DNA from 2 places in the Gemella sp. 20925_1_85 genome. Region 1 is predicted to be linked to the other one. Evidence: riboswitches for the same ligand, from Rfam matches in the RefSeq annotation. Region 1 holds a riboswitch; the other holds the start of a gene.
The links. Region 1 has a riboswitch for FMN ahead of ribD (bifunctional diaminohydroxyphosphoribosylaminopyrimidine deaminase/5-amino-6-(5-phosphoribosylamino)uracil reductase RibD). Riboswitches for the same ligand answer to the same signal wherever they lie in the genome.

Region 1 (7,874 bases):
TAATAAAAGATATCAAAAGAAAATGGATGCAATCCTAAATCAAGGACTACATCCATTTTTGAAATATCTATATTAGATTGGAATATTATTTTATAATATTCTTAGCTGATTGGTCCAGCAATTGGAAATGGATTAAACCCTGGGTCACTTGGAGTTTGATCGACTCTAATACTAGGATCGATTACTCTAGCTTTTTTAGGTGGTTGTGGCGCTGGTTGTGGTTCCGGAGTTGGTGCTGGAGCCGGTTGCGGTTGTGGTGCTGGTGTTGGCGCCGGAGCCGGTTGTGGTGCTGGCGTTGGTTTAGTTCCTCCGCCTAAAATTTCACTTAATCTTGGACGACCATCATCTGGTGTTCCTAGTTCTTTTTTATCTCCAACTTTGTTACCTGCTTTATCTCCAGGTACCCCTGTTTTAACAGCTGGTTTACCATCTTCGTATTTGTAAGAAACTGTTGCTCTTACTAAGTGAGAGTTGATAGATTTTGAGATTGTTACGTGCTCAGTTACTGCAGCAGTTTTTGGTAATGCTTTTGGAGCAAATCCGTTTCCTACTTTTTTAGCATCAACGTTGAAAGGTACTAATTTAGTTTCACCTTTTTTAAGGTTTCCAACGTTTACTACGTGTTGACCTTTTCCATCAACTGAAATTGTAACTTTTGCAGCTTGTACGTCTTGAGTTGCAGTAACTTGTACGAAGTTACCTTCTGCGTTTTGTACGAATTTAGCTACAACGTGTTTTGATTGAGCTTGTTCAGCAGCTTGCGCTACTGGTGTAGTTGTTTGAGCTGCTACTGGTGCTACTGCTAATCCAGCAACTACTGTAGCTGCTACTAATTTTTTAACATTTTTATTCATTGTTAAACTTCCTCCTAAATTTTCTATAAATACACTAATTTATGCATTAAATTCATATAGTTACAATACTAACATATATTAAAATTCAATGCAAGAGTTTACGTAATTTTTTAAAGATTTTTTACATATTATTTAAATATATTTACAATTGAAATTTATATAACCTCTTTTTTCCTATTATATTAAGCTTTTAGTAACTTTTTATAATAAAAATTTAAATCATATTAATTATTTAATTTATCCCCTATCCGATATTTTTTATCAATTAAAACGATTTTCATAAATTAGCATTAACTTAGAACTAGAGTTTTCTAATTACAATTGAAAATTTAATGCCCTTTTTATTTTTTTCATAAAGATTACAAAAAAATAATTGACAAATTTTCAGATAAATGTTAAGATTTTAAAACAATTACAAAAAGGAGCTACTCAATTATGAAAAACACAATTTTAACTAGTAAAAGAGAATACTTTTTCGTGCCATTTTAGCAGCACTTATATCTCATAGCATTGTAGATATAAGTGCAACGATGTCTACAATGGCTAGTTAAGTTTGTTTTTCGGCCATTGGTAAAAATACTAAATGGTCTTTGAGTATAATAATATATATTTCTAAAAAAGCTATTTAGTATTTTCTAAATAGCTTTTACTTATTTTTTAAATCAAATTTAGGAGGAAAAATTTATGTCAGATAATTCAAAATGGAGTTCTAAAATAGGATTCATACTTGCTTCTGCTGGTTCTGCAATAGGACTAGGTGCAGTGTGGAAGTTCCCGTATATGACCGCAGCTAATGGTGGAGGTGGATTCTTACTTGTCTTCCTTATCTTTACATTATTAATTGGATTACCGCTTCTTCTTGCTGAATTCGTACTAGGTCGTGGTGCGGGAGTATCAGCGATTAGAACTTTTGGTAAATTAGGAAAAAATAAAAAATACAATGTTATTGGTTATATCGGTGGATTCGCCCTATTTATCTTACTATCATTCTACAGTGTTATCGGTGGATGGATTTTAGTATATCTTGGTATTTCAATCGCGGATGCACTTGGCATCCACGCTACTACTGATCATGCAGCACTTTTCACTAGTATTATTTCTAACACTTGGATCGCATTAGGAGCTCAAGCACTATTCATCTTATTAAATATTTATATTGTATCTCGCGGGGTTCAAAAAGGTATTGAAAAAGCATCAAAAATTATGATGCCACTATTATTCATTATCTTCCTAGTAATTATCGCTAGATCATTAACATTACCTAATGCGATGAGCGGGGTTACTTATTTCTTAAAACCAGATTTCACTAAAATCACTAGTTCTGGTATTTTATTCGCACTAGGACAATCATTCTTCGCTCTATCAATCGGGGTTACAGCTATGCTTACATATGCTTCTTACCTTGATAGAAGAACTAATCTTGTTCAATCTGGTATCTCAGTTGTATTAATGAACATCGCTGTTTCAGTAATGGCTGGTCTTGCAATCTTCCCTGCGATGAGTTCATTCGGTATGGAATCTGAAGGTGGACCAAGTTTATTATTCATCGTACTACCTCAATTATTCAATAACATGGCATTTGGTAAAATTTTCTATATCTTATTCTTAATATTATTCCTATTCGCTACTATTACTTCATCAGTAGTTATGTTAGAAATCAATGTAGGAAACATTACTAATCAAAGAAATACTAACCGTACTAAATTCAGTGTGATTATTGGAATCTTGACTTTCATCGTTGGAATTCCTTCTGCTCTATCTTACGGTTCATTATCTAATACATTAATATTTGGAAAAACAGTTTTCGATTTAATGGATTTCTTAGTATCTAATATTCTAATGCCACTTGGTTGTCTAGCTTTATCAATATTCACAGGATATGTACTTGATAAAAAAGTAGCTTTAGAACAATTACACATCGACGAAAATAAAAAATCTAGCCTAGTATTATTCAAAGTATGGTTATTCTTACTAAGATATGTACTTCCAATTATTATCCTTATCGTTTGTTTAGCACAATTCTTATAATAAATTAAATAAAACTATCACATTGTATATTTCATATTTTGTGATAGTTTTTATTTTTTATCATTGACAACCGTTTTCATTAGTGTTAATATTAAGTCATGAATTAAATATTTCTTCGGGGTCGGGTGAAAGTCCCAACCGGCGGTGACTAGTTTACTAGAAGTCCGTGAGCGCAAGCTGATCTGGTGAGATTCCAGAACCGACAGTAAAGTCTGGATGGGAGAAGAAATTAGTAGTATTAGGATAAAAATACCTAATGCTTTATCGAGAATATTTTTATAGCCTATGGTGCATCTAAGAGTACTAAGGTCTATTAATCGAATATAAAACTAACCATCAATCCCGATTAAATTTGAAATTCAAATGTAATTGGGATTTTTATTTTTAGAAAGGAGTTGATAATATGCATGAATATTTTATGAATCTTGCTCTACTTGAAGCCAAGCGTGGCGCTAAGTATACACATACTAATCCAATGGTTGGAGCAGTTATTGTAAAAGATAATGAAATTATCGCAAGAGGTTCACACCTTCGATACAGCTGTGAACATGCTGAAAAAAATGCAATTTCTACTTGCAAAACTCCTGAAAAATTATTTAATTCAACACTTTACGTTACTTTAGAACCTTGTAATCATAAAGGTAAACAACCACCTTGTACAAATGCTATCGTAGAAATGGGTATCTCTAAAGTAATTGTTGCTCAATTAGATCCTAATCCTATCGTTAGTGGAAAAGGTATCAAATACTTGCAAGACAATGGTATCGAGGTAATAACTGGTGTTCTTGAAAAAGAAGCTTATAACTTAAATTACGCTTATAATCTATTCCATACTGAAAATAGACCTTATGTAGTTTTAAAACAAGCCACTAGTCTCGATGGAAAACTAGCCTTTACCGATGAAAGAACACAGATTACCGGTAAAGAAGTTTATGATTTTGTCAGAAATGAAAGAGATAATTATCAAGCAATTCTCGTAGGTGCCAAAACGGTATTAATAGATAATCCAACATTACTTGGTGCTAATACATCTCTTTTCCCACCAAAAAGAATTGTCCTAGATGCTGAAGGTTCTATCTTTGAACAAAGTAATCTTAACTTATTTAACAACAGTTCATCTGAAGTTATAGTTTTCACAAAGGTTAAACACGAAAACTTACCTTCACATGTGACTCTTATCACACCTAATGATTTCAGCATAAAAGAAATTTTATCAGAAATTGCGAAACTCGGTATTCAATCGGTTTATGTTGAAGGTGGGCCTAACATTCACGATCAATTCTTAGCTAGTGGGTATTGGGATGAAGTCATAACTTATATCTCCCCTATTCTTTTAGGTGGAAACAACACTTCGTCATTCACTAGTAGTAGAATAACAAATGAAAAAATAAAACTTCATGATACTAAAATTACTAAACTTGGCGAAGATATACGTATCTCAGGAAGGAGAGTATCTCAATGTTTACAGGATTAATAAAAGAACAAGGTAAAATAGTAAAAATTATTAAATCTAGCCACAGTATAAAACTGACTATTCAAGCGAGTAAGAATTTACTAGAAACATACAAAATTGGTGATAGTATGGCGGTAAACGGCGTATGTCTAACATGTGTTCAAAAAAGCTCATCACAATTTACTGTAGATATTATGCCAGAGACTTATAAAAGAACGACATTTAAAGATTTGAAAATAAATGACGCTGTCAACTTAGAACCTGCAATGGGGCATTCAGATAGATTCGAAGGTCATATTGTTTCTGGACATAGTGATGGTTTAGCACAATTAGCAGCTAGACAAAAAGACGAAAATGCCATCCTACTTACTTTCTCTTATCCTAGTAAATTCCAAGGTGAAATTATTAACCAAGGATCTATTACAATTAATGGGATAAGTTTAACAGTAGTAACTTGTGATAATAACAAATTTACGGTATCGCTAATTCCACATACAGCTAAACATACAAATTTAGAAAAATTAAAAATTGGCGATAGTGTAAATATAGAAACAGATATATTAGCAAAATACATAAAAGCTCAATTAAAACTATTTGGAGGAAAGTTTAATGATTAATAACGTAAGACAAGCAATAGAAGATTTAAAAGCTGGAAAATTAATCGTTCTTATCGATGATGATGACAGAGAGGCTGAAGGAGATTTAGTAGGACTAGCTGAACTTGTTACTGGTGAAACTGTTAATTTTATGGCAAAACATGCACGTGGTTTAATTTGCGCACCAGTTTCAACTGAAATAGCTAAAAGATTAAATCTGCACTCTATGTTAGATAAAAATACAGATCCACACGAGACTGCATTCACTGTTAGCGTTGACCACAAAACATCAACTACAGGAATCTCAGCTTTCGAAAGAGCGAAAACTATAAAAGAATTAGCAAATCCTAATTCTAGACCTGACGATTTCAATAGACCCGGACATATGTTCCCACTTATCGGTCGTGACGGTGGAATCAAGGTTCGTCGCGGTCACACAGAAGCAAGTTTAGACTTAGCAAGGTTAGCTAATAGTACAGAAGCCACATACATCTGTGAAATTATGAATGAAGATGGCACTATGGCTAGAAGAGATGACTTATATGAATTCGCTAAAAAATGGAATTTAACGGTTGTTGATTTGGATGAACTAACACGTTTTTTGTCATTTGAAGATAGTGTCAAAGTAAAATTACCTACAGAATTTGGTGATTTTGATTTACAGCTATTCGAAGACGAATTTAATAAAGAACATTTAATCATTAGCAAAGGTGATTTGACTTCTAAAGAACCTTTATTAATACGAGTTCACTCAGAGTGCTTAACTGGAGATGTCTTCACTTCACACAGATGTGACTGTGGGGAACAACTACACGCAGCTCTACAAAAAATTTCAGACTTAGGTCGCGGAGCAGTTCTTTATCTACGACAAGAAGGACGAGGAATAGGATTAAGAAATAAACTTCTTGCCTATCAACTACAAGAACAAGGCGTTGATACTTACGAAGCTAATGTTCAACTAGGATTTGCTCCCGATGAAAGAGACTATACTATAGCCGTAGATATACTAGACTATTTAGGAATTAAATCAGTAAAACTTCTAACTAATAATCCTGATAAAGTAGAGCAACTAAGCTCTCTAGGAATTAATGTGGTAGACCGTGTTCCAATAAATATAAAACCACAAAAAGAAAACAAACACTATTTACAAACAAAAAAAATTAAATTTAATCACTTTTTAGACATTTAAGGAGAATATTATTATGACAACATTTGAAGGAAAATTTATAGGTAAAGATATTAAAGTAGCAATCGTAGTAGCTCGTTTCAACGAATTTATTACGTCTAAATTATTAGGTGGAGCTAAGGATACACTAATTAGAAACGAAGTAAAAGAAGAAAACATCGATGTTTACTGGGTTCCAGGAGCATTCGAAATTCCATTTATCACTAAAAAATTAGTAGCTACAAATAAATACGATGGCGTTATTACATTAGGAAGTGTTATTCGTGGAAGCACTAGTCACTATGACCTAGTTTGTAACGAAGTTGCAAAAGGTGTTGGTCACATTAGTCTTAATAGCGACATTCCTGTTATGTTCGGTGTTATAACTACTGAGGACATCGATCAAGCTATTGAAAGAGCAGGATCAAAAGCAGGAAACAAAGGTAGCGACTGCGCGCAAGGTCTTCTTGAAATGATCGATTTAACTAAACAAATCTAAGAAATAAAACAAAGCTAGGAACTTGAACTTCAAGATCCTAGCTTTTTTATTATTCTTATTATTTAGAGTAGTTTGGACTTTCTTTTGTGATTTGAACGTCGTGTGGGTGAGATTCGATTAATCCTGCACCTGTCATGCGAACAAATTGTGAGTTTTCACGAAGTACACGTAAATCACGTGACCCTGTGTAACCCATACCTGCACGTAATCCACCAATAATTTGGTAAATTGTTTCAGAAACAGCACCTTTATAAGGTGTACGTCCTTCGATTCCTTCTGGAACTAATTTTTTACCGTCTTCTTGGAAGTAACGGTCTTTAGATCCTTTTTCCATTGCAGAAATTGATCCCATTCCACGGTATGCTTTAAATGTTCTACCTTGGAAAATCTCTAATTCACCTGGTGATTCTTCACAACCTGCAAGCATAGAACCTAACATTACTGCATGTCCTCCAGCTGCGATAGCTTTTACTACGTCACCAGTATATTTAATTCCACCATCAGCGATGATTGTTTTTCCTAATTCACGAGCTACTGTCGCACAGTCATAGATAGCAGTTATTTGTGGTACACCTACCCCTGCAACTACACGAGTAGTACAGATTGATCCTGGTCCAATACCAACTTTAACAACATCTGCCCCTGCTTCGAATAAATCACGAGCAGCTTCTCCAGTTGCTACATTACCTGCGATAATATCTAGGTTAGGATAGTTAGTTCTTAGTGTTTTAACAGCATCTAATACACCTTTAGAGTGTCCGTGAGCTGTATCAACTACGATAGCATCTACTCCAGCAGCTACTAAAGCATCTACACGGTCTACTGTATCGTTTGTAATCCCAACAGATCCAGCTACTAATAAACGTCCTTTAGCATCTTTTGCTGAGTTAGGGTATTTAGCTAATTTTTCAATATCTTTAATTGTAATTAATCCTGTTAATTTTCCTTCTTCATTAGTTAAGATTAATTTCTCAATTTTGTGGCTACGTAAGATTTCACTAGCCTCTTCTAAAGTAGTTTTCTCTGGAGCAGTAATAAGGTGCTCTTTAGTCATTACTTCACTAATTTTAATATCAAAATCAGTTAAGAATCTCATATCACGGTTAGTGATGATTCCTACTACTTTCATATCTTTTTCATTGTTTACAATAGGTACACCTGAAATTCTGTATTGTTGCATTAACTCTTCTGCTTCATATACTAAGCTATCTGGTGTAAGGAAGAAAGGATCAGTTATTACTCCACTTTCTGAACGTTTAACTTTTCGTACTTGCTCAGC
Region 2 (7,874 bases), on a different contig from region 1:
AGCGCCCGAACTAAGTTCTAAAGGTTAAATTGAATTTAGTTGACGAGGAAAAAAGTTATCGAAAATTCGGCGGATGCTTTTTCGGAACCAGAGAGTTTCGTTAGATAATGTACAATGGGGTGCACTTTACTATTTCTAGGAACGAAGAGACGACGAAATAGTTAGGTGCAGCGTATGCAACAGCAACTTAGTTTTTAAGGAAGAATGACGCTAAAAACTTTAGTTGCCACTGCTGGGGTGTACCTTTGTATCTTTAGGAACACAGTGACGACGAAATATTAAAGTGTATAAAAATAAAATATTTCACAAAGTATGTTAAGTCATACCTAGACGCAGTGGTTTATTGATTTCAAAAATCGCAAAAAAGCTCTTTTGAAATCTAATAAACTGTGCGGGGGCGACTCGACAAAATCAATTTCTTCGAAATCACGATTTTTGAGTCGCTCCCACAGCGTATGCAGTAGTTAAGGAACGCAATGTTAAATTTTAAAACCCTTCAAAATCATTATCCCCTCTCTACAGGCTCATTATGTCTTCTTTTAAGGTTTACATAAACTTGATTAAGTATAATAAACTCCAAGAAGTATAATATTTTTGAGCATAGGTATAAAAACTTTATAGTACTTTCTATAGAAATAAATTAAAGAAAAAAGCGAGGAATTTTTAATATGTGTGGAATTGTAGGATTTGTTGGAGAAGCAAATGGAGTTAAATTTTTAATCGATGGACTTAGCAGCCTTGAGTATCGTGGATACGACTCAGCTGGTATTGCTGGTGTTGTTAATGGAGAAGCTAGCGTTACTAAGTCTGTAGGTCGTATTAAAAATCTAGAAGCCCTAATCCCTGAAGGACTTCACCTAGAATTAGGTATTGGTCATACACGTTGGGCTACTCACGGTGGAGTTAACACAACTAACTCTCACCCTCACCAAAGCTTCAACAAACGTTTTATTTTAGTTCACAATGGAGTTATCGAAAACTTCCAAGAACTTAAAGAAAGATTTTTCAAAGGTGTAGAACTTGTTTCTGAAACTGATACTGAAGTTATCGTTCAATTAGTACAAGTTTATAGCGACCGCGGTCTTGACACTAAAGAAGCTTTCAAAAAAGCTGTATCAAAACTTCAAGGTTCTTATGCACTTTGTTTAATCGATACAGAAGATAAAGACACATTATATGTAGCAAAAAATAAAAGCCCACTTCTTATCGGACTAGGAGAAGAAAATAAAAACTATGTTGGTAGTGATGCTTTAGCAATGATTAAGTACACTAACAACTTCTTAGAAATCAACGATGGTGAGTTTGTTATCGTAAAAAAAGATAGCGTAACTATCGAAGATAAAGAAGGTAATGTTGTAGAGCGTGAAAATTTCTCAACTAACTTAAATGCTGGAGAAATCGATAAAGGTATCCACGAGCATTACATGATTAAAGAAATTCATGAACAAGTAGGAGCTATGCGTAACATCATCTCTCACTACTTCGATGGACATGATGTTAATATTGATAGCGAAATTATCAACAACGTAAAAGATGCTGATAGATTATACATCATCGGATGTGGTACAAGTTACAACGCTGGTCTAGTAGGAAGAAACTACTTCGAAAAATGGGCTGGTATTCCTACAGAAGTACACTTAGCATCAGAATTTGCTTACAATGTACCATTATTATCTAAAAAACCGATGTTCATCTTCCTTTCTCAATCAGGAGAAACAGCTGACCTTCGTGCAGTACTTACAAAATTACGTAGTGTAAATGCAGATTACAAATTCTTAGTACTTACTAACGTTGATGCTTCAACTCTATCTCGTGAATGTGATTATACATTATTACTTCATGCAGGTGTTGAAATTGCAGTTGCATCTACTAAAGCATATACTGCTCAAATCGCAACACTAAGCATACTTGCTTACGAGGTAGCTAAACAACTTTCTAAACAACCTAAATTTGATATCGAGCAAGAATTATCAGTAATTACTTCTGCAATCGAATCAATCTTAGATGATACAAAAACTATCAAAGACTTAGCTAAAAACTTATTTACAGAGCGCAACGCATTCTATATCGGGCGTGGAATCGACTACTATAGTGCATGTGAAGCAGCTTTAAAACTTAAAGAAGTTTCTTACATCCAAACAGAAGGATTTGCCGGAGGAGAATTAAAACACGGTACAATCGCCCTTATCGAAGAAAGAACACCTGTAGTAGCTCTTATCACAAGCGCTAAACTAGACTTAAATACACGTAGTAACGTAAGTGAAGTAGCTAGCCGTGGTGCTAATACTCTAATCATTACATTAGAAAAACTAGCTCGTAAAGGTGACTATGCAATCCCTAACGTAAACGAAGATCTTGCTCCAATCGCAAGTATCGTAGTTACTCAATTATTCGCATACTACGCAGCTTACACTAAAGGACTAGATGTGGATAAACCACGTAACTTAGCTAAATCAGTAACAGTAGAATAATAATTAAAATATTATAATTGATGGGAGTAGCTCTATTAAACAGAGTTACTTCCATCAATTTTTTAAAAAGTTAAGCCTTTTCTCTTTACAACCTAGAGACTTCAGTTTATAATAAACGTATAAATAATAAATTTAATTATCTTCGGGGCAGGGTGAAATTCCCGACCGGCGGTCAAAGTCCGCGAGCGAAAGCTGATTTGGTGAAATTCCAAAACCGACAGTACAGTCTGGATGATAGAAGATATAGAATAAATAAACTTACACATGCAGTACATTACGTATGTATATTTGCTGTACTTCATTGTGTAACGCTTATTTTTCATACCTTTCAGTCCCGCTTTAAAATTTTTAAAGTGGTGTTTTTTATATCTAACGTAGATTTAGAATTCACCTTTTTAAGAATAGTATTGCGGCTATTTTATTGCCTATGAAGATAGGAAAGAGGTTTTAAATGTATAAAAAAAATGTTCACTCACTTGTTTTGAGTGGTATGCTTGCAGTTATTGCTCTACTTCTATCTTTTTTTAGTTTTGCTGTGCCATTCTTGCCACCATTTCTAAAATTTGATTTTACGTTCATTCCGCTATTCATGACGTTGTTATTATTAGGATATAAAGATGCACTTTTAGTGTCATTCTTAAAAAACTTCCTACACTTCGCTTTATTATCACATGAACCAATCGGATCAATCGCTAATATCGTAGTAGAATTCACTTTTATCAGTATCATCATTCTTTTCTATAAAAAAGGTACTGCTAAGACTATTATTGGTGGAATCTTAGGAACACTAGCAATAACAGTATTTATGTCACTACTTAACTACTTCGTATTACTTCCAGCATATGGATATATTATGAATCTAGCTGACATCGTGACTAACGTAAAAACAATCGTAACGGCTGGTATTATACCATTCAACCTACTTAAAGGTGCTTTAGTAACATTCTTATTCTTCGTTACTAAGAGTATTTACAAATCAATACCAACTAGTATTCGTAGCCGTTTTGCATAATAATATTAGATACTAATTAATTTAACCATGAAAAATCCTCCATTACATCACCTTACTGTAACGGAGGATTCCTTTTTTATAAATTTCCTAGGAAATATTTAACATAATTATTCAAGAAAATACAGGTTAATGAATCAGAAAATTTTAAAAAATCATTTTCTCCCCCTCTTGATCGCTATTTATTCAATAATTCATCCAGTTTTTCTGAGTGCGATACTTCTTCTACATTTGTATCTTTTTCATTAATAACTGTATCGATATTTAACTTCTCGTCATTATTCACTATTAGACGTGCATAAATTTTCTCTCCGACATTTCTAATACTCTCATAATCAATCTTATAATCTTTAATTTTCGCTTTTGCTGTGAATGCAAGTTTATCTTTTTCTAAAATTATTTTTTCGTAAAAACCACGTGCATCAGCAGTTTTCACGACTCTAACAATCTCTTTATATTTAGGATTATTTTTCATATAAATAACGCCACCAATCGCCGCAATAAAAGTTATCGCTCCGAATATTTTCTTTTTCATTTAACTCTTCCTCCTTTTTCTTCAACCAATTGGAGATTCTTAAACTCCCTTATTAGTAAACTTTTTAGTTAACTTTTATATTATAACTTTTTAGCTATTTTTTCAATAGTTTTTTTCAATTCTAGTTTAATATTATAGTAATATCATATTTTTGACACAGTTATAATAAAATAAAACATCGATTTAAACCTTAATTTATAGGGAATGTATTCGTAATCTGCAATATTTTTCTGTAATAGAATAATTACTAGTGTGTTTTAGTACAAAAAGTGTTATAATATAGTTGACTACATTATTTTGAGAGGTTATAAAATGAGTAAAGCTATTTTAGTAATGACATATGGAACACCTGAAGAATATACATTCGAAGGTATAGCAAAATTTTTCACAAATATCAGAAGAGGAGTGCGTCCTAATGACGAAGAGATCAATCTACTTTTAAAAAATTATCTTCGCATTGATGGCTCTCCCCTTCAAGAGATAACACTTAAAGAAGTTGAACTTTTAAGGGAATCTGTAAAAGATGAATATAAAGTATACTTTGCCAATAAATTTTCTTCACCTTATATCCCTGATATAATTTCAAAAATGGAAGATGATGGTATAGAAGAATGTATTTGTTTAATTCTTGAACCACATTATTCATTCTATTCTATTATGGGTTACGAAAGATTTATTAAGAGTAATAAAATTAAATTCAATATAATAAAATCTTGGTACAAAGAAGAGAAGTTAATTGAATTCTGGGCAGATGAAATTAAAAAAATTATTACTGAAGAAATAAAAGAAGACAGCTACAAAGTAGTTTTCTCTGCGCACAGCGTACCTGAAATAGCACTAAAATATAATGATCCATACGTAAATCAAATCTTTGATATGACAAAACTTATAGCCGATAAAATAGGTCTTGAAAAAGAAAACTATACGAATACTTGGCAAAGTGAAAGTGATATTGGGATGCCATGGATTAAGCCTGATGTTCTTGAGTACTTAAGAGGGCAAGAAGAACATCCTAAGCATTATATATTTGTTCCACTTAGCTTTATAAGCGAGCATATCGAAGTTCTTTTCGATAACGATGTCGAATGTCGAGAACTTTGTGAGGAGTTTGGAGTAGCTTATCATAGACCACCTATGCCGAACTACGATTCTCGTTTAATCGATGCTCTTGTGTCAACGATTGAAGCTAACAAAAACAATCCATTTATTTCGCATAATCCAGAGAAAACAACATTTAATGAAATGGATAAACCAAAAGGAGAAATGCCAGACTTCGTTAAAGCAATGTTAGCTAATAAAAAAGATGGTGAAAAGCCTGAAATGCCGGACTTCGTTAAAGCAATGTTAGCTAATAAAAAAGATGGTGAAAAGCCTGAAATGCCGGACTTCGTTAAGAAAATGTTAGCTAATAAAAAGGATGACGAAAAGTTAGAAATGCCAGATTTTGTTAAAAAGATGCTAGCTAATAAAGAAAATGAAAAAAATACTAAAACATCTAATTCTATTACAAAATCATTAGCTAATAAAAAAGATAAAGTTGTTTTAAAAATACTCAAATCAATCTTAACTATCCTTAATAAAAAATAAATATCAATAAGCAACAGACTCTAATGAATAATGCATTAGAGTCTTATTTTTTACATAAAAAATATAAAAAATTACTTTGATATTTAACTGAGATTTTAATTAATAAACTTATTAATTTTTTATTAAAAATTATATAATATATCATATAATTTTTAGTTTACATATTAAAATCAACGTTAATCAACATTATTATAATTTTTAAGGTTAATAAATTTTATTATATATTTTGTTTATATATGTGATTTTTTATGTTATAATAAAAGTGAAAGTTAAAGGAGGGCTGACTTTATGAAAAAAAATAAAATTACACTAGCTTTATCTAGCATATTACTTTCAGTTTCCTTAGTAGGTTGTAGTAACGGAGACGGACTTAATCGTTCTGCAAAAGACGGAAAAGAAAATGAAGTAGAAAAGGCAGCTATAAAACTAGTTAAAGCAACAAAAACAGGGGATTACAATCTAATCAGCGCAGATGAATTGAAAAAATCTATAGATAATAAAGAGGATATGATTCTAGTTGATACAATTCCTGCGGATCGATTTGAAAAAACAAAAATCAAAGGTGCTGTTAACGCTGGTCTTCCAAAAGAAATGAAGGATTTAAAACCAGAAGAAAAAGAAGCATTTTTAAAAACTCTAGGGGATAACAAAGATAAAAAAATCGTTATATACTGTGGTTTTGTAGCTTGTGAAAGAAGCCATGTTGGAGCAGTCTTAGCAAAAGAAGCTGGCTATAAAAATGTCTATAGATTTCCGGGCGGAATTGCCGCATGGTTAGATGCAGGAAATAGCATCGATAAATAACATTAAAAACTTTGCACTCGTGGATAATTATGAGGATTTACCGCGCACTTGCAATATAATTTAACATTTGTAGGTAATTATGAGGATTTACCGTACGAATACCTTAATTAGATAAATTTTTAGAAAAGTTATTTTGTAAGAGAACTTCTTCTAGTTCTGCAAACATGATCAAACATTCCTGATTTTTATCCAAATAACAATTTCGCCCAAAATAAAGAGGCAGCTAAACATAGCGGCCTCTTTATTTTTTTCTTCCAAATTTGAATATATCTTTCTTAAATAATGGCACATTATCAAAGTACTCACCTTTATATAGCGGATGACACTTTAATAGCCTCTTAATAGTTAAATATGTACCTAAGAAAAAACCAAATCTCTTATAACTTTCCAGAGCATAGCTTGAACATGTAGGAGAAAATCTACACGTCGGTCTTGTATAACGCGATATATATTTTCTATACAAGTTTATTAAAAATATGCATAATCTTGCCATAGATTCTACTCCTTTCGCTCTTTATTTTATCAACTAATGAAATTTATTTCAATTTTTTAAATCAAAAAATATACCTACTATATATGATATCGATTATCATTTATATTTCTTTCCATTAGGAAACATTGCTAAATCAACATTCTTTTTAGAGAATAATTCTCAATAACTTTTATAAGCTTATTAACTTTACATAAGAAATTCATGGTGCTATAATTTAAGCATAAATTCAAAAATAAAGGAGAGACATTAATATGACACGTACAACAGAATTAAACAAACTTGTTGCAAATTTAACAGTATTATACACAAAATTACACAGCTTCCACTGGTATGTAAAAGGACGTAGCTTTTACACACTACACGAAGTATTTGAAAACTACTATAACTACACAACTGAATCTTTAGATGAGGTTGCTGAAAGATTATTAGCAATTGGAGGTCGTCCAGTTTCTACACTTAAAGGTGCTTTAGAAATCGCAACTATCAAAGAAGCAACTGAACAAGAAACAACTTCTGAAATGGTTGCAGCTATATTCCATGACTTCGAATTACTAATCAATGATTTAACTCACCTTATGGGTGTATCTGAAGACGAAGGAGATCAAGGTACTTCTGACTTAGCATTAGGATTAAAAACTCAATTAGAAAAAAATGTTTGGATGCTAAAAGCTTACTTAGCTGATTAATACAAAAAAACTATTCGTTGCACTTATCACAACGAATAGTTTTTCTTTATTTTTAAATACCTATCTATGAGCTATGCCCTTTTCTGTTCAGTACATTTAGATTTATTGCATCTACATAGTAGTTGCTAATTTGGCCATCTTTATCACTTATTTCTACATTCCAAGTTGGTATCAACACTTGATTTTCCGTTTGTGAAATATAGGTATAATATCCTAAAGTAGTGCGAACACGACAGTTTTTAGGAATTAAGTCTTCGTGATACAGTCTATTTATCGCTTGATTAGATGG

Region 2: linked by a shared signal. The riboswitch ahead of O3884_RS04535 (ECF transporter S component) and the one ahead of ribD (bifunctional diaminohydroxyphosphoribosylaminopyrimidine deaminase/5-amino-6-(5-phosphoribosylamino)uracil reductase RibD) in region 1 are both predicted to bind FMN.

Annotation. Positions count from the first base shown of each region.
Region 1 covers NZ_JAPWCC010000012.1:22,407-30,280, forward strand. Annotated here, with positions in the region: gene O3884_RS05035 (hypothetical protein) at 102-854, opposite strand; gene O3884_RS05040 (sodium-dependent transporter) at 1,539-2,882, shown strand; FMN riboswitch at 2,990-3,114, shown strand; gene ribD (bifunctional diaminohydroxyphosphoribosylaminopyrimidine deaminase/5-amino-6-(5-phosphoribosylamino)uracil reductase RibD) at 3,286-4,356, shown strand; gene O3884_RS05050 (riboflavin synthase) at 4,341-4,952, shown strand; gene ribA (GTP cyclohydrolase II) at 4,945-6,120, shown strand; gene ribH (6,7-dimethyl-8-ribityllumazine synthase) at 6,134-6,595, shown strand; gene guaB (IMP dehydrogenase) at 6,654-7,874, opposite strand, start outside.
Region 2 covers NZ_JAPWCC010000009.1:42,172-50,045, forward strand. Annotated here, with positions in the region: gene glmS (glutamine--fructose-6-phosphate transaminase (isomerizing)) at 669-2,471, shown strand; FMN riboswitch at 2,606-2,718, shown strand; gene O3884_RS04535 (ECF transporter S component) at 2,923-3,483, shown strand; gene O3884_RS04540 (DUF1310 family protein) at 3,659-4,015, opposite strand; gene hemH (ferrochelatase) at 4,328-5,602, shown strand; gene O3884_RS04550 (rhodanese-like domain-containing protein) at 5,891-6,406, shown strand; gene yidD (membrane protein insertion efficiency factor YidD) at 6,648-6,899, opposite strand; gene O3884_RS04560 (Dps family protein) at 7,151-7,585, shown strand; gene yycI (two-component system regulatory protein YycI) at 7,650-7,874, opposite strand, start outside.